Regions from separate parts of the Aeribacillus sp. FSL K6-1305 genome, predicted to be linked through region 2. Evidence: a T-box and tRNA genes for the amino acid it is inferred to sense, from the RefSeq annotation. Region 2 holds a T-box; the other holds one or more tRNA genes.
What was found. The T-box of region 2 lies ahead of tyrS (tyrosine--tRNA ligase). A T-box ahead of a tRNA ligase gene usually reads a tRNA of that ligase, here a tRNA-Tyr.
Positions count from the first base shown of each region.

Region 1: it has a tRNA-Tyr gene. The T-box ahead of tyrS (tyrosine--tRNA ligase) is inferred to sense a tRNA for this amino acid. The anticodon was not compared.

Region 1 is NZ_JBBOQV010000002.1:832,517-842,071, reverse strand. It holds gene glmM (phosphoglucosamine mutase) at 1-824, opposite strand, end outside; gene NST97_RS13995 (CdaR family protein) at 854-2,212, opposite strand; gene cdaA (diadenylate cyclase CdaA) at 2,205-3,023, opposite strand; gene NST97_RS13985 (anti-sigma factor family protein) at 3,180-3,782, opposite strand; gene sigW (RNA polymerase sigma factor SigW) at 3,797-4,360, opposite strand; gene NST97_RS13975 (MerR family transcriptional regulator) at 4,665-5,450, shown strand; gene NST97_RS13970 (tautomerase family protein) at 5,528-5,746, opposite strand; tRNA gene NST97_RS13965 (tRNA-Gly) at 6,255-6,326, opposite strand; tRNA gene NST97_RS13960 (tRNA-Lys) at 6,332-6,407, opposite strand; tRNA gene NST97_RS13955 (tRNA-Gln) at 6,759-6,833, opposite strand; tRNA gene NST97_RS13950 (tRNA-Tyr) at 6,942-7,026, opposite strand; tRNA gene NST97_RS13945 (tRNA-Thr) at 7,039-7,111, opposite strand; tRNA gene NST97_RS13940 (tRNA-Val) at 7,207-7,282, opposite strand; tRNA gene NST97_RS13935 (tRNA-Glu) at 7,284-7,358, opposite strand; tRNA gene NST97_RS13930 (tRNA-Thr) at 7,447-7,519, opposite strand; tRNA gene NST97_RS13925 (tRNA-Asn) at 7,521-7,595, opposite strand; rRNA gene rrf (5S ribosomal RNA) at 7,721-7,836, opposite strand; rRNA gene NST97_RS13915 (23S ribosomal RNA) at 7,932-9,555, opposite strand, start outside.
Region 2 is NZ_JBBOQV010000001.1:1,727,808-1,737,362, reverse strand. It holds gene acsA (acetate--CoA ligase) at 1-161, shown strand, start outside; gene NST97_RS08355 (GNAT family N-acetyltransferase) at 268-714, shown strand; gene NST97_RS08350 (transglycosylase domain-containing protein) at 844-3,633, opposite strand; T-box leader at 3,762-3,978, shown strand; gene tyrS (tyrosine--tRNA ligase) at 4,027-5,289, shown strand; gene NST97_RS08340 (IS4 family transposase) at 5,679-6,794, shown strand; partial or broken gene NST97_RS08335 (IS256 family transposase) at 7,097-8,325, shown strand; gene NST97_RS08330 (Eco57I restriction-modification methylase domain-containing protein) at 8,541-9,555, shown strand, end outside.

The DNA of each region.
Region 1 (9,555 bases), on a different contig from region 2:
AGCATTCCCTGCTCTTTTAAATATTTGGCGCAAATAAACATAATTTGATCCCCATCAACAATTTTTCCGTTCTCATCAATGGCAATCAAACGGTCCCCATCACCGTCAAACGCTAAACCTATATCTGCTTCTTTTTCTTTCACAAATTCCGCTAACGTTTCTGGATGAGTAGACCCAACCCCATCGTTAATATTCAGACCATTTGGAGATGCACCGATTGTCGAAACATCTGCATCCAAGTCGGCAAAAAGATGTGTAGCTAGTGATGATGTGGCTCCGTGCGCACAGTCCAAAGCGATATGTAAACCAGTGAACTCTTCGTCAACCGTCTGTTTTAAATATTGCAAGTATTTTTGTACGCCTTCAAAATAATCACTCACTTGCCCCAGATCAGAGCCGGTCGGTCTAGGAAGGTTATCTTCTTCTTGATCGAGCAGCGCTTCAATTTCTTCTTCTTGTTCATCGGAAAGCTTAAAACCATCAGGGCCAAAAAATTTTATTCCGTTATCTTGAACAGGATTATGCGAAGCGGAGATCATGATGCCTGCTTCGGCTCCTAATGCCTTTGTCAAATAAGCAACACCTGGTGTGCTAATGACTCCAAGCCTCATTACCTCGGCGCCAATGGAAAGAAGCCCGGCAACTAAAGCACCCTCAAGCATATGACCTGAAATGCGGGTATCCCGGCCAATCAACACTTTTGGTCTATTTTTATCTTTTGTTAACACGTACCCGCCAAAGCGTCCTATTTTAAACGCCAATTCAGGAGTGAGTTCACTGTTGGCAACTCCTCTTACTCCGTCTGTACCGAAATATTTTCCCATGAATCATCGCTCCTTTTAAAAAATATCACTTAATTTGAAGCTTCTTCAGCAGACTTTTTCTGTTCAGATGGTTCAACTGAATCGTTATTTTCTTCTATTTGATTTCTTCTTTCATTATCTGCTTCTTCCAACGAGTTTTCTTTATTGGATAAGCGAATCTTCACTTTTTCACTCGATAAAACTGTCGAGAGGTTGTAACGGTTTTTGGCCTCCACATTTACTTCATGTTCTCCTTCATCTAACCCTGCAACATTCACATACAATTCGATATCAGATTCTTTTACGTTTTTCAAAACACTGTCTTTTCCTCGCAAAACAACATCCAGCTTTCCTGTATCCGGATCAATAAATTCAATTTCCTGATTGTTTCCTAAACCGATGACTTTGATCGGCACCTGTTTAAACGTCTTTTCTTCTCGTTTTTCAATATCTATTTTAATTTGAACTTTATTCGGGACAACGTTTGTCACTCCATCCGGAGCCGGAACATCAGCTTCAACTGTCGCATTTTCTTTGATTTTGCTTAAGTCGACAGATACATCATCAATAGACTCTATTTGCTCTAGCACATCCTTTGGACCATAAATTGTCACTTGGCTAGGGATCGATTGAATCGATGATATGCTCAGTCCATCAGAAAGCTTTCCTGTTGTTTTGATTTTTAAGGGTACAGATTTCGATTTCGTTGGGCTTTCTACCGGCACTGTTACGGTAACCGCTGACGGTTCGATTGTAACAGGCAGGATGTTCCCATTTGCATCGTATACTGCCACTTTTGACTTCTGTACAACTGTTCCATCAGCACCTTCCAAACTTACTGTTGCTTTCACAACAGCTACAGCATCAATATGCTCTTTTGCGCCTGTAATTTTTACACTGTCCGGTTTAACAATCGGACGCTCCGCAATGTAGCCTTCCTTCATTTTGTTTTTATTAATAACATCCACTTCAACCGGAAAATTTTCAGATACCTTTTCATGAATACCTACTGTAATGACAGCCGGATCAATGTCAACCTCCAATTGGTCAGACAAGTTTTTATGTTTCAAACGGACACTGTGCGTGCCAACTGATAAATCCGTTAAATCTGCAAAAATTTCAAAGTCCTTGACTTGTTTTGTCGTAGTGACAATACTTTTGGGCCCTTCAATCGTAACGGTGACGGTTTGGGGAATACCGGTGACAACAAATGCACGGTCGTCATAGTATACGTTTACGGGCACATCTGTAATTGTAGCTGTTTCGGTTGTGGATGGCGACTGAAATATATTGTATTTTTCTTCATTATTCGAAGCAGGCGATTCTATATTCACTGAAGCATATAGCATGAGCGCTAGCAACAATGCAATGATGCGCATAAACCAGTTGCTATTCATTAATTTATCCATTCTTTTTCACCCTCCATTGCCAGCGGCTAGAGGAAGCAGCTTTCGTACGGTTAAACTCAGCCAAGAGCATCTCCTTTAACGTTTCTGGAGTTAAATGTCTATGCAGCTCACCATCCTTGGCAATCGATATACCGCCTGTTTCTTCAGAAACAATGATAGTTATACTATCGGTTACTTCACTAATTCCCACTGCAGCACGATGGCGTGTGCCCAGCTCCTTCGATATAAATGGGCTTTCGGAAAGCGGCAAATAACAGGCAGCAGCGGACACTTGATCTTTTTGTATAATAACTGCACCATCATGTAAAGGGGTATTGGGGATAAAAATATTAATTAATAGTTCAGCAGAAATATGGGCATTTAGCGGTATACCGGTCTCAACATAATCCTCCATTCCTATTTTTCGTTCAATCGAAATGAGAGCACCGATTCTCCTTTTCGCCATATACTCAACAGCTTTTGCTATTGCTTCGGTCATGTTTGTTTGCCCATCATCTTCCTGGCTAGCTGCCCTTGCAAATAGACGCCCCCTTCCTAATTGCTCAAGGGCTCTGCGAAACTCCGGCTGGAAAATAATGATGATAGCCAAAAAACCCCAAATCAACACTTGGTCCATTAACCATTGCAAAGTATTCAAGCCTAAATATTGGCTTAACACTCTAACGATAATGATTACGATAATTCCTTTTAAAAGCTGAACAGCTTTCGTTCCACGAATCACCATAATCAATTTATAGATAACGAACCAAACGAGGAGAATATCAATGACATCTATGAGGTAATGCAAAAGAGAAAAATCCCCTAAGGTCATATTGTTTTCCTCCAATAGTTCATCAAATCGCGATTGATCTATTCTAATCAAACTTCTAGGTTTGAAAATCTCTCTAATCAAAATTCCACTTTATTATATCATAACTTTTCCTAAATGCACTTAAACATAAAAATAGACCATCCTACTAAAGATGGCCTATTGTTTAAAAACCTCTGACAGAGTCGATTTTACTTCATACCACAGCCACTCAAACAATTCGTTTATTTCCTCAACCTCTCCGGTAACTTGACCGGCAGAAGCCAAATATTGGTCTCCGTTAATCACCGTTACATTTCCTTCAACTTTTCCTTCTATTTTAATATCACCGTTTTTAACAGTAATATCACCTTTCACCGTTTCTCCTTCAGGCACAATAACAGTACGGTTGTCAACAACCAAATTATCATACTTTGTTACGCTGAATTGGCTTTCTTCATAAGAAGCAAATAAACTTCCAGTCATTAGAATAACAAATAGTGCAGCGGCTGAAAAGAAAGGATGATTTCGGAACCAGCGTCTAGTTGAGACCGTACGCTTTTCTTTCGGCAATTTTTCTAACACCTTTTGCGTAAAATCTGTCGGTGCTTCAACATGTGAGATACTCTTGACAAACGCTACAGCTTTTTCCAATTCTTGATAATGTGCTTTACAATCCTCACAAGATTGCAAGTGTTTTTTTAACTCACGGCCTTCATCCTCATGCAAATCCCCGTCCAAATACTTATGGATCATCTCCACTACATGCTTAGGACATTTCATCTTACTCACCCCAATCACAAATGCCTTAATTGTTTGCGTAAAGCCTCCCGTCCCCGGTGTATTCTTGTTTTAACTGTTCCGACTGGAAGTTCCAATATCTCTGCGATTTCTTGCAAGGATAGCTCCTCAATATATCTCAATACGATGACTGATCGATATTTATCCGGCAGTTTTAAAATTTCTTTTTGAATCGTTTCTTGCAGTTCAATTGCTTCAACTTCTTTTTCAGGCATTGCAATATCAGATGATACTTGGGAGTACATTGTTAAGCCATCAGTCCCCGCAACTTCTGCATCTAAATAATAGTCCGGCTTCTTTTTCCGAATACGATCAATCGATAAATTGGTTGCAATCCGATAAATCCATGTAGAAAATTTTTTGTTCATATCAAATGAATGGATGTTCATATACACTCTTATAAATGCTTCCTGTGCTATGTCCTCAGCTTCATGGACGTTTCCCAGCATTCGATAACAAAGTTGAAAAATTTTATCTTTATATAATTCAACAACTTCTGCAAATGCATTTTGGTCGCCTTTTTTAATTTGTTTGATCTTTTTATTTATAAATTCTTCCATTTTTCTACCTCCGCAGTTGCGGGTACATCATGATACGAATTCGTTCCCCAAAGGTTTCATTTTTTTATAAATCTATTCTAGCAAATTTTAGGAACTTATGTTTTCATCTGCAAGAAAAATTTTTTCCTTTTGTAGCAAAAACCTTTCTTATTCCCATTTCTGGGCTTTTTATAAAGAAACGTCCAACTTGTCATAATGAAAAATGACATTACAAATTTTTTCAGAGGGGTTGCACCTCACGCCGCGTTAGGTATTATGATCACAATAGGTTTATAAAGATAAGTGTTTTGGGGGCGATGTTAAAGTGAAGGAAGAGTCTTACTTTACGATTGGCGAATTTTCTAAAAAGACGGGAACAACAATCCGAACATTGCATTATTATGATCAAATTGGACTGCTCAAACCGAAAAAAAATCCTCGTTCTGGACACCGATTATACTCTGCTCATGATGTATTGACACTTCAAAAAATAGTCAGTCTTAAATTTTTAGGATACAGTTTAGAACAAATCAAAGAGTTAATTAATGAAACCAACTTCGATTTAAACTTAAAGGAAACTTTACAGTTCCAAAAAGAAGCGCTTGAAGAACGAAAGGAACATATTGAAGAAGTGCTCAAAGCCATTAAACGAATTCTCACGATTTTAGAAGAAGAAAAAGAAGTGGATAGCAATGTTTTAATGAGTCTTATTCAGAGCATACAAACAGAAAAAGAACAGCGCAAATGGTTAGAACATTATACGTCAAAAGAAGTAGCTGAAAAGCTTTTTGATCAGCCTGAAGAGGTAATGATCTCCCTTGACAAAGAATACATCCAATTATCCCAAGAAACAAAAAGATTGGCAGGAAGACCTGTCGATGATCCTGAGGTAGAAGCGTTAGTCGAAAAATATATGAAAACAATATTAGAATTTATCGGAAAAGAATTAATTAGTGCTATCGGGAATTTAGATGAAGCTGAAATTAAAACTATTGAAAATAAATTGCCATCTCCATTTACACAGGAGGAAGAGGAGTGGCTTCAACAAGTGATGGAACATTATGCGATGAAAGCTGGGCTTCTCCAAGATGAAAATATTGACCGACTTTAGCAAATAAAAAAACTTCACCTCCCCTTTTCCAATTGGGGAGGTCATTTTTTATCTTTGAATTACAGGATGATGGATATTCATTCAGCTCCCATTTTCCCGAAACCTTCCCCAAATTTTATCGAGTGAAGTGTTCCACCGGAAGCCCAATTATCTCTTTCATATTCATCGAAAACTACTGTAACCCATTCTTCTTTCACGTTTAGTATTTGCGCTGCTGCTTTTGTTATTGCCTCAGTAAACTGCTGTTTCTGTTCTGCGGTTCTTCCTTTAGCCAGCTTTACGTTGATAAAAGGCATCGAATCACAACTCCTTTAAGCCGTTTGAATTTATAAATGGTGTCGAAATTTATTCGTCCTCATCCGGATCTGTGCTATTTCAAAAAATGAAACAAGACAGAAGTTTGTCGATATACTTCGTCACAACACCCGTAAAAACCTTTGCTGGGCAGTCATTGTATGCAAAATGTTTTACACAAATCATCCTCTACAGCAACAATCTTCTGGAAAAGAGACTAATTTTTAAAATCAACCAAAAAATCATTTAGGTCATGGTTCCATTTCGGAACAACCGCATTACCAATACTAAAAGGAAAAATACAATTCGCCTTCAATGGTATATCCAAATTTAAAAGGCTGTTATGGGACTAAAAAGGAGAATGCTCCTACATATCATTATTTTGAGATTCAAAAGCGAGGATTAGATATAATCGAAGAATTAGTAACATTTCAAATAAAAAATCCTGACAATTTCTTGTCAGGAATTAAGTTCATCTCATTTTATAAAATTTTCCCTATTGAATTTAAAAGCGGAAGACGGGACTCGAACCCGCGACCCCCACCTTGGCAAGGTGGTGTTCTACCACTGAACTACTTCCGCACAAATGGTGAGCCATGGAGGATTCGAACCTCCGACCCTCTGATTAAAAGTCAGATGCTCTACCGACTGAGCTAATGGCTCATAAAATTTTTTTCTTCTAATCCATTTTAAAATTTGTCAGATGTCCCTTCCTTTTCCGGTCTTTTCGAGGATGTTAGATACGTCGGGACAACTCGTCGCCTATTCGATGAAGCCTTGCTCGTTGCTCTACCGACTGAGCTAATGGCTCATAAAATTTTTTTCTTCTAATCCATTTTTCATTTGTCAGATGTCCCTTCCTCTTCCTGATTTTTCGAGGATGTTAGATGCGTCGGGACAACTCGTCGCCTATTCGACGAGGCTTCGCCCTTTGTAAAATCTAGTTAAATCTTACTTTCTATCTAATATTTTTACAAAAAAAAGAACAGACATGAACTGTCTTTTTATAATAAATGGCTGGGCTAGCTGGATTCGAACCAGCGCATCACGGAGTCAAAGTCCGTTGCCTTACCGCTTGGCTATAGCCCAATATCACCATTCATCTCTTGACTAATTATATTGTACCAATAAAAAAATCACTTTATACAACAATTTGTTGTTTAATGTGATTTCAATGTTTCATAACATTCTTCGGCATGGTGGAGGGGGACGGATTCGAACCGCCGAACCCTAAGGGAGCGGATTTACAGTCCGCCGCGTTTAGCCACTTCGCTACCCCTCCGATTGTAAAAAATGCCGGCGAGAGGAATCGAACCCCCAACCTACTGATTACAAGTCAGTTGCTCTACCAATTGAGCTACACCGGCGCAATAAATACTTTAAATCACACTCAGTTTTTACCTTTGTTTAAATTGTTATGCCAGCCTCATTAAACTTGCTTAAGAAAAGCTTGTTTAGTACATGGTGGAGGATGACGGGATCGAACCGCCGACCCCTTGCTTGTAAGGCAAGTGCTCTCCCAGCTGAGCTAATCCTCCATGGTGACCCGTACGGGATTCGAACCCGTGTTACCGCCGTGAAAGGGCGGTGTCTTAACCACTTGACCAACGGGCCATTTCATTTTCATAACTTAATGACAACCGACATTCGACATTTTAGCACATGGCATAGATAGAAATCAAGAAAAGATTTGCTTTTGAAAAGCTTCCAACCGGGCTCGAACCGGTGACCTCTTCCTTACCATGGAAGTGCTCTACCAACTGAGCTATGGAAGCATGGCTCCGCAGGCAGGATTCGAACCTGCGACCGTTCGGTTAACAGCCGAATGCTCTACCACTGAGCTACTGCGGAATATTTTAATAAACCATATTTTGGTTCACATACAGCTCAATCAGTATATCAAAATGATTTCAAAAGAATGTACTCTTGTATGGTTCTCTACAATAAGCCCAGCTTTCAAAAAGAATTTAAAGGCAGCCTGGCAGCGTCCTACTCTCACAAGGGACAAACCCTCACTACCATCGGCGCTGAAGAGCTTAACTTCCGTGTTCGGGATGGGAACGGGTGTGACCTCTTCGCCATTGCCACCAAGCAGCCTTTTCTGTTTTCCTTCCTGTTGTCAAATGACATCGGAATGTCATTCTTTCAAAACTAGATAACGTTTCTTTCACGAATAGATGCTCTTTCTTGGTTAAGTCCTCGATCGATTAGTATCCGTCAGCTCCACGTGTCACCACGCTTCCACCTCGGACCTATCTACCTCGTCATCTTCAAGGGATCTTACTCGCTTTTCGCGATGGGAAATCTCATCTTGAGGGGGGCTTCACGCTTAGATGCTTTCAGCGCTTATCCCTTCCGCACATAGCTACCCAGCGGTGCCCCTGGCGGGACAACTGGTACACCAGCGGTGCGTCCATCCCGGTCCTCTCGTACTAAGGACAGCTCCTCTCAAATTTCCTGCGCCCGCGACGGATAGGGACCGAACTGTCTCACGACGTTCTGAACCCAGCTCGCGTACCGCTTTAATGGGCGAACAGCCCAACCCTTGGGACCGACTACAGCCCCAGGATGCGATGAGCCGACATCGAGGTGCCAAACCTCCCCGTCGATGTGGACTCTTGGGGGAGATCAGCCTGTTATCCCCGGGGTAGCTTTTATCCGTTGAGCGATGGCCCTTCCATGCGGAACCACCGGATCACTAAGCCCGACTTTCGTCCCTGCTCGACTTGTAGGTCTCGCAGTCAAGCTCCCTTCTGCCTTTGCACTCTCCGAATGATTTCCAACCATTCTGAGGGAACCTTTGGGCGCCTCCGTTACCTTTTAGGAGGCGACCGCCCCAGTCAAACTGCCCACCTGACACTGTCTCCCGCCCCGATCAGGGGCGCGGGTTAGAATGTCAGTACAGCCAGGGTAGTATCCCACCGTCGCCTCAGCGCAAGCTGGCGCTCACGCGTCTCTGGCTCCTACCTATCCTGTACAAGCTGTACCCACATTCAATATCAGGCTGCAGTAAAGCTCCACGGGGTCTTTCCGTCCTGTCGCGGGTAACCTGCATCTTCACAGGTACTATAATTTCACCGAGTCTCTCGTTGAGACAGTGCCCAGATCGTTACGCCTTTCGTGCGGGTCGGAACTTACCCGACAAGGAATTTCGCTACCTTAGGACCGTTATAGTTACGGCCGCCGTTTACTGGGGCTTCGGTTCGCACCTTCAGCTACAGCTTAAGCGCTCCCCTTAACCTTCCAGCACCGGGCAGGCGTCAGCCCCTATACTTCACCTTACGGTTTCGCAGAGACCTGTGTTTTTGCTAAACAGTCGCCTGGGCCTTTTCACTGCGGCTCATCATGGCTTATCACCTTGATGAGCACCCCTTCTCCCGAAGTTACGGGGTCATTTTGCCGAGTTCCTTAACGAGAGTTCTCTCGCTCACCTTAGGATTCTCTCCTCGCCTACCTGTGTCGGTTTGCGGTACGGGCACCTCTCACCTCGCTAGAGGCTTTTCTTGGCAGTGTGGAATCGGGAACTTCGGTACTTCCTTTCCCTCGCCATCACAGCTCAAGCACACGGCAAGCGGATTTGCCTGCTTGCCAGCCCTAACTGCTTGGACGCGCACATCCAGCCGCGCGCTTGCCCTATCCTCCTGCGTCCCCCCATTGCTCAAACGGTGAGGAGGTGGTACAGGAATATCAACCTGTTGTCCATCACCTACGCCTTTCGGCCTCGGCTTAGGTCCCGACTAACCCTGAGCGGACGAGCCTTCCTCAGGAAACCTTAGGCTTTCGGCGGAGGGGATTCTCACCCCTCTTTCGC
Region 2 (9,555 bases):
GCCAGTTTGTTAAAAAAGGGCTGGCAGCACATGCAGCGCCACGGGAAATAGAATTTTGCGAAAAACTGCCGAAAACTCGAAGCGGGAAAATTATGCGCCGCGTGTTGAAAGCATGGGAGCTTAACTTGCCAACAGGTGACTTGTCGACGTTGGAAGATTAAAAATAATAGAAGCCGTAAGTCTAGTAAATAGGCTTGCGGCTTTGTTATTGGCATTAATAATAGATTGATAAAATAAACGCTAAAAATGGAAATAGGAGAGAAGCTTATGGAATCATCCCTTTTATTGAAAGAATTGCGAACGAAAGAGGAAATTTTAGAAGGATTTTCAGTGATGAAACATTTGCGGACTCATCTTGATGAACAATCATTTCTTGAATTGGTGCTTGAAGCTAAACAAAAGGAAGGATATCAATTAGTTGCTCTTTACCATCATAATAAAATGGTTGCCATCACCGGATTTATGCCAATGATCACTTTATACTACGGGCGTTTCATTTGGGTTTGTGATTTAGTGACATTGCCTGAAGAACGATCAAAAGGATACGGTGAAAAGCTTTTAACGTATGTTCATCAATATGCTGTAGAAAATGGCTATAATATTGTTTCTTTATCTTCCGGCTTGCAGCGCGTTGACGCACACCGCTTCTATGAAGAAAAAATGCGATACAATAAAGTAAGCTATGTTTTCTTAAAAAAGCTGCCGTCACACTAGCCAGTAAAAGATAAAAAGGACCACGTGCGGTCCTTTTTAAAATATTTATTGGGTGAAAGCAAGTTTTGCTGGGCTGTTTTTTCTGTTTCGTCTACTTTATTGATCGTTTAATGCATCTTTTCCATTCGCCTATTGTCTTGCATTTGCCGTCTGCTTCGGTTTTTGCTGCGGCTCTGTTTTTCCAGATTGCTCCGTTTTTACAATGGCTGAAGGAGGAGACGCTTTTCCTGCCACATCAACTGCAACGACGTAATAGGAGGCAGGAGATTTTCCGACTGAGATGCTTAAGTTATTTTTTGCAGGTATGCTGGCAATTTTTTTGAAACTATTTGAATTAGATGGAGCTGCATAAACTCTGTACCCGATAACATCATATTCACCGCTTTTGCTCCAGGATAATGTTGTTCCGCTAAGCTTTACAGCGGGCACTTTAGAAGGAGCTTTGCCATTATCCTGAAGAACCCTATTGCCGGTCAACGTCAAAGCCTCTAAATTAACTCCGCTAGGAAGAAGTTTAGTCAATTGGGACACGTCTGAAATCCCAAGATTATTCAATACTTCTTTTTTCAGCAGAGGCCCTTCCTGGACGAATTCAGCCGGTGCATTTGCCGGCACTTGATAGGCTACGTTGTCTACTAAAACAAATTTGCCGTACGCCAAGCTTTTATCCACTTTATTCGGCAGAAATTTAGCGTTATACAAGTCAGTTTGAACGAGTCCAGCTTTCTTGCATAATTCAGAAGGCAGATCCCCAGAGAGGGCGCAATACGATCTTGAAACAATTCCTTTAGGCATTTTAAAGGAAGTGTTAGGATCTATTAAGTCAGGTTTGACGCTGTATGCGGCGTTTATTAATTTTGCCCAAAGCAATATATTTCTATTGCTGTAGGTCAAACCTTTGTAGGTCGTTTCCAGCCTTTTCGGCGTGTCATAACCGATCCATGTGCCGAAGGATACATTAGGATTTACAGCAACAAACCATGCATCCCGATAATCCTGCCCAGTTCCTGTTTTTCCAGCCCAATCAGATTGAAATGATAGATACCTTTTTAAAGAGGAAGCCGTTCCGCTTTGAATGACATCCCGCATCATATCAATCATTAAATAGGCTGTTTGAGGGGAAAAGACCTTCTCTTTCTTGCTGTTATGTTGATATATAACTTTTCCGTCTTGTGTTTCAATTTTTTCAATCATGTAGGCGTCGACAAATTCACCGTTATTGGCAAATGTTGCGAAGGCGTTTACGTTTTCCTCCACGGTTACTCCGTAAGTCATTGCCCCAAGAGCGAGGGAGAATGAACTGTAATCTTCTTGAGCAAGTGAACTAAATCCCATTTTTTCTAAATAGGATACCGGATTTTGCGAAATAATTTTTGCATAGGTTTTTACCGCCGGAATGTTATATGAATGTTTCAATGCTGTTCGAATACTTGTTAATCCGTGATAGCCGCCTCCATAGTTTTTCGGCTGATATTTCCCGATTGAAAATGGAAGATCTGCCACAACAGTTCCCGGCTGGACGATGCCCATTTCCATCGCGGGTGCATAGACAGCGAGCGGTTTCATTGTTGAACCGTTTGGTCTTAATGCTCTTGTAGCATGGTTTGTCTGCTCCCTGTTATGATCACGGCCGCCAACAAAGGAGATAATTTTTCCAGTTTTGTTTTCGATTAAAACAGCGCCGACTTCAACCGGTTCCTCGATGGTTACGGTCTTGCCTGTTTCAGGATCTTTTTTCTTTTCAAGCTTTGGACTTCCGTAATACTCGTAGTTTTTGACAACCTCTTGCATTTTGTCATAAATTTTCTTGTTAATGGTCGTATGAATGTTGTAGCCGTTTTGTCTCATGTCTTGATCGGCCAGCGCCATGTATCGATTAAACAGCTCTTTATTATTTTTTCGGAGATCCTCCAGCTTGTGACCGTCTTTTTTCGCCAGCTGCTCAGCCAGTATATCCTTCACTCTTTTTTCAACTTCGTATATAATCCAAGGATATTGCTCAATATCAGGTTTTTTCTTTTTGGCTAAATGAGCCTTTAAATCAAACTTAAGTGCTTCTTCATATTCTTTTTTTGTAATATATCCTTCTGCAAACATTTTTCTTAGGACGGTTTTCATTCGGTTTATACCAGGCTGTAAATCTTCTTTTACTTCTCCGTCCTTTGTGAACGGGGTATAAGCAAAAGGATTTTGAGGGAGACCAGCGATAAAAGCTGCCTGCGGTATCGATAAGTCTTTCGCATCTATGCCAAAAATCCCCTGCGCTGCAGCCTGCACGCCTGCAATGTTTCTTCCGGAGCTGTTTCGTCCAAATGATGATACATTTAAATAGGCTTCTAATATTTGATCTTTCGTAAAATATTTTTCTAATCTCAATGCTAGCAGGATTTCTTTTGCTTTTCTTTCAAATGACACTTCGTTGGTCAATATTTGGTTTTTAATTAATTGCTGTGTGAGGGTGCTTCCGCCGGTTCTGACAGGAGAGTTTGAGAACTCCTGGAAAATCGCCCGCATGATCGCCTTTGGGACAATCCCTTTATGCTCGTAAAAATATTCGTCCTCCACTGCAACAATTGCATGTTTTAAATGCTCGGAAATTTGATCAATTTTGATTTTTTCACGTTCAAGATCTGTGCGAATTTTCCCTAAATAGACATTGTCTGCAAAGTACACTTTCGTTGTTTCAGAATAATCGTAAATGTCTTTTTCCAATTCTTTTTCGGAACGGATCGGCTCATCTTTTACAAGCGATGCAAAATAACCAGCTCCTAATCCTCCGATAAAGGAGAAGCCTATTAAACCGATAACCAATAGTAAAAGAAATAAGTTCCATGTTACGTTATAGGCAATGACCATTTTTTGCTGGTGCTTATGATAAAAGGAGCTTACCTTCCTAAAAAATTCGTACCATTTCTCCATTTTTCATCATCCCTCTACAAAATCTAGTTTATTATAGCATATTTTTTTCTCCGGTTGACGCCCTCTGTTCTAATCTTAGTTGACAAAGGATGTCAATTATGCTAAAAATGTTTATTAATGAAAAAAATACTTGAGCGTTGATTGGAGAAAGTAGCAGGCATTTCCCTGTTTCAGAGAGCTGATGGCCGGTGCGAATCAGCACATAAATGCTTTGTGAATTACCTCCATGAGCATTCTTTGTGAAAGTGAAGTAGCAAAGGACGGTTTTTAGCCGTTATCAGAATGAGTGAAGAACATGCAAATGTTCTTAAGCAGGGTGGTACCGCGTAATTATACGTCCCTTCATGAAGGGGCGTTTTTTATTTGGATAAAATTTGAAAAGGAGTGGGTTTGATGAATGCTTTGCTAGAAGATTTAAAATATCGCGGACTCATTAATCAAGTAACGGATGAAGAAGGATTAGATAAATTGTTGTCAGAGGAACAGGTGAAGCTGTACTGCGGTTTTGACCCGACGGCAGACAGCCTTCATATCGGGCATTTGCTGCCGATTTTAACGTTAAAAAGATTTCAAGAGGCAGGTCATCAACCGATTGCTCTTGTTGGCGGCGCAACAGGCTTGATCGGCGATCCAAGCGGAAAAAAACAGGAAAGAACATTAAATGAAAAAGAAACGGTGAAGCAGTGGTCAGAACGCATTAAGGAACAGCTTTCCCGCTTTTTGGATTTTGAAAAAGAAGGGAATCCGGCCATTTTGGCCAACAACTACGATTGGATCGGGCCATTGGATGTCATCACATTTTTGCGCGATATCGGCAAAAGCTTTGGCATAAACCATATGCTGGCGAAAGAAACCGTGCAGTCAAGAATTGAAACGGGCATTTCCTTTACGGAATTCAGCTACATGATTTTGCAATCGTACGATTTTTTAAAGCTGTACCAAACCTATGATTGCCGCTTGCAAATCGGCGGAAGCGACCAATGGGGAAATATTACGTCAGGACTTGAACTAATTCGAAAAACGGAAGAAAATGCGAAAGCATACGGTCTTACACTCCAGCTCGTCACGAAAGCCGACGGCACAAAATTCGGCAAAACGGAAGGAGGAGCCATCTGGCTCGATAAAGAAAAAACATCGCCTTACGAATTTTATCAATTTTGGATCAATACCGATGACCGGGATGTCATCAAATATTTAAAATATTTTACTTTCTTATCAAAAGAAGAAATTGAACAATTGGCAGAAGAAGTGAAAAATGCTCCTGAAAAACGGTCTGCGCAAAAAGCGTTAGCGGAAGAAGTGACAAAACTTGTCCATGGCGAAGAAGCACTCAAACAGGCAGTCAAAATTTCCGAAGCGCTGTTCAGCGGCAATATAAAAGCTTTAACAGCAGAAGAAATAAAACAAGGCTTTAAAGATGTGCCTTCGTATGAAACGACCGAAAATGAAATCGGATTAGTCGATTTATTGGTTCAGGCGAAAATTTCTCCATCGAAACGGCAGGCAAGAGAAGACATCGGAAACGGTGCGATTTACATTAACGGCGAACGGGTGCAGGAGCTTGATTATATTGTGTCTGAAAAAGACACCATCGAAGGTCAATTTGCTGTGATCCGCCGGGGCAAAAAGAAATATTTCTTAATTCATTTCAAATAATCATAAGCCTCTGCTCACACTTTAGGGGCCTATTAAAATCAATTGGAAAATATACGGGCGAGTGATTCTAAACGACCACCGCTCATACCCGTATTCTATTAAATAGGTCAAAAGCATTCCCCCTTCAATTGAATGGATTAATTTATTCATTGAAGGGGGGTTTTTTCGTACAAAAGAAGCGAAATTTGTCGAAAAATACAGAATTTTGTATGTCAAAAAATGTACCTAAATCTAGCTTTTATAAAGTATCACTAGCATTGCACTAATTAAATCTGATGATTCAAAATACTAAGAATGTTCAATTTTTTATTGATTTCGAAACAAAAAAATCCTTTACAATGGAAGTACAGGTGGTTCCTGTCCAAATCCAATCGTAAAGGATAACCATTATGGACAAGAATACACTAATTTCATCATTTGGTAAATGGGTTTCACCCATAAATATTCAAAAACTTAGCGAACAAGTCAAAGAATTGAAACAGGACTATTACACAAAAAAGCTGACAACAGAAGCCTATATTAAACTTTTATTGGTAGCCCAGCTGCTCGAATTTACGAGCTTAGAGGAAATGAGTGATGCACTTGTAGACGAAGATCTTCAAAAAGCACTCGGATTTGAATCGATAAGTGCCTCTCAGCTATCCCGAAAAAACAATCAGATCCACCCACTAATTCTTGCAAATTTGTTCTTGGATCTTGTTTGGAAAATTCAACGGCACCATTATCAAAACGGAAAGAATATGCCACTGAAAATCATTGATTCAAGTACACTCCCGTTGAATTTGACCCATTATAAATGGGCAAAATTCCGTAAAACAAAAGCTGGTGTAAAGCTACACTTACGGCTCGTTTTCATGGATAAAGACACCGTCTATCCTGAAAAAGCAGTGATTACGACAGCAAAAGAACATGACCGAAATCAACTCGAAGTCCTAGTGGATGATCAAGAAGCCATGTATGTGTTTGACCGCGGTTATGTGGACTATGAACGTTTTGACCGGATGACAGATGATGGCTATTTCTTCGTTTCAAGACTGAAGAAAAACGCAGTCATTCGTGAAGTCTATACATTTTCACTTCCTGATGATTGTCACGTTCTATCCGATAAAATGGTCTACATTGGTACCACACAAAATCGTACTGAAAATGTCTATCGTCTACTAGAAGTTATGGACACAAAAGGGAACTTACTTCGTTTCATCACCAACCGATTTGATTTAAAACCAGAAGAGATAAGTGATATTTACCGATCTCGCTGGGCTATTGAACTCTTTTTCAAATGGCTCAAGCAACACGTAGAAATTAAGCACTTTTATGGAATGAGTGAAACAGCTATTCAAAATCAAATTTTCTTAGCCCTTATCACGTATTGCTTACATGTTCTCATTCAATTGGAGATGAAAAGTAAGAAATCCCTACTTCGAATTACTCGTTGGTTAAAGAGAGCTCTGTGGAAACCAGCTTATGTTTGGTTGCGAAAATTTGATGGGCGAGCCAGTCCATAATCTCCCTTTTGTCGTTGTCGCTCTGGTTTAACTGTATATATTTACCAAATGGGCAGTGCCACCTTTCTTTAGGTTTTGTCTTTTTGGCACAAATTCACAAAAATTAATTAACAGAAAATTCTAACTATATTTATGCAATGCTAATGATTTTAAATAGTTCCTGATAGAATTTATAAAAAACTTTTGGGGAGTTAAGTCCATATAATTGTGTAAAAAGGGAAATAGAAAAAGAGCCATGTTGCTTCCCCTTTGGTAGTATAAACAGTGGACCAAAAACACTAAACATAAGGAGGAATGCAACCATGGCTCAATATCATATTACCCTAAATGATGAACTTTTGCACGGGTTATTCACCAGAGATGAAGGATTAGCTAAGCTATTGGAACAAGTCCTCAATCAAATCCTCGAGGCGCAAGTAGAAGAACAGCTGGGAGCTCGCCGTTATGAACGAACGGAAGAACGAAAAGGCTATCGAAACGGTTCGTATCCACACCAGCTGACGACCCGGGTGGGACGGTTGACCTTGCGCGTTCCACGGACAAGAGATGGGGAGTTCTCTACGGAACTGTTCTAACGGTATCAACGGAGCGAACAAGCACTGGTACTGGCACTAATGGAAATGGTGGTAAACGGGGTGTCTACCCGAAAAATCACTCAAATCACGGAGGAATTATGCGGCACTTCGTTTTCCAAGTCGACGGTCTCCTCGCTGTGCAAGGGACTGGATCCGATTATCCAAGACTGGAATTACCGTTCCCTTCATGAACACGTGTATCCGTTTGTGCTAGTAGATGCTATTTATACGAAAGTCCGGGAGGATGGACGATTACGCTCCAGAGCCGTGTTGATCGCTACAGGAGTGAATGAGGAAGGATATCGAGAAATTCTTGGCCTGCAAATCGGAAACAGTGAATCGGAGTCCAGCTGGAGCGAGTTCTTCGGATGGCTGAAAGACCGGGGACTCCGGGGAGTGGACTTGATCATCTCGGATCAGCACGGCGGGCTGGTGCAAGCCATTGAAAAGCATTTCCAAGGCGCTACATGGCAACGATGCCAGACACATTTTATTCGCAATATCCTCGATGCCGCACCAAAGTATATGCAGGATGCCTTGCTCGAGGAGATTCGTGGGATTCTTCATGTAAGCAAACGGCCCGGCTGTTATTGGAACAAGTGCTGGCCAAATGGGAAGAAAAAGCCCCAAAAGCCATGCAAATCCTCGAAGAGGGATTCGAAGACGCCACCGCCGTATTGGACTATCCGGACCGTTATCGTCGGCGTCTGCGTACGACAAACGGAGTGGAACGGCTGAACGAAGAAATTCGCCGCAGAGAACGGGTCATCCGCATCTTTCCGAACCGGGAATCGGTGTATCGCCTCGTTGGTGCCGTGTTGATCGAAATCGATGAGAAATGGATGTCGGGACGTAAATACTTAGATATGTCCGAATATTGGCAGTGGCGGAAAACGAAAGAGCAAGAAGCTCGATCGGTGAATCAGGAGGCTCCGGCGATCAAGAGAGTGGGATAACCTCTATGCCGTGTCAAGGAGAACGTGGAATACCGGAGCGAAGCGAGGATATGCCGCGAAAGCTCCTTGACACGCCTGTTCCTTGACAACATGATGTTTTGTCCGGAAGGCGACTGGCAGGGAGACTTGCCGGACTTACCTACTATACGTCAAGTCATCAGGTCCATGTTGTCTATCAAAGGGGAATTACACAATAATTTGGACTTGACCCTGCAGTGCTGGGATTAATCTTTGAAAAAATTAATGGTTATAGGGATGGCTCATACTTTACACCTGGTCACATCACAATGTATATGAGCAGATATATTATTAGAAAAGCTGTGGTTGATAAGATAAATGAGGTCAAAGGTTGGAACTGTAAAGATATTTACGAGGTTCAGTTTAGAATTACATCGTTAGATGAAGCAAAAGAAATTAGTGGAATTATAGACACTATTAAAATTTGTGATCCTGCGGTTGGATCAGGACATTTTCTTGTTTCAGTGTTGAATGAACTTATCGCTATTAAAAGCGAACTTAGAGTCTTAATTGATACTGAAGGGCGATCAATGAATGATATTCGTTGTACAGTTGTGAATGACGAATTAGTCATTCAAGATATGAATGGTGATAATTTTACTTATAGAAAAGGAAATCCAGAATCTGAACGTATTCAAAAAGCAATTTTCCATGAAAAAAGAAAATTAATAGAAAACTGTCTATTTGGTGTAGATATTAACCCTAACTCTGTTAATATTTGTCGCCTACGTTTGTGGATTGAATTACTTAAAAGCTCTTACTATTATCATGATGAAGAATCAAATACACAGCAATTAATCACATTGCCTAATATTGATATTAATATCAAGGTTGGTAATAGCTTGCTTCATAAATTTGGCATTCACGATAGTTTAGATAAACGGTTTTCTGAATTGAAAAATTATACACAACTTGTTTCTGAATATAAGGGTGCTAATGACAAACGGAAGAAACAAGATTTGATGAAGCAGATCGATGAAATTAAAAAGCGGTTCTTATCCAGTATTGAAACACCTGAATCACGGCGTGTAAAACGATTAAATCGCAAATTAGCACTAGTTGGGCAAACCAATTTGTTTGCTTCGGATGAAGATGTAAAAAAACAACGTAAAGAATTTGCTGAAATTGAGAAGAAACTTAAAGAAGCAATTGCTGACTTGGAGTATTCGCGTCAAAATCCTCTGTTCCGTAAAGGCTTAGAATGGCGAATGG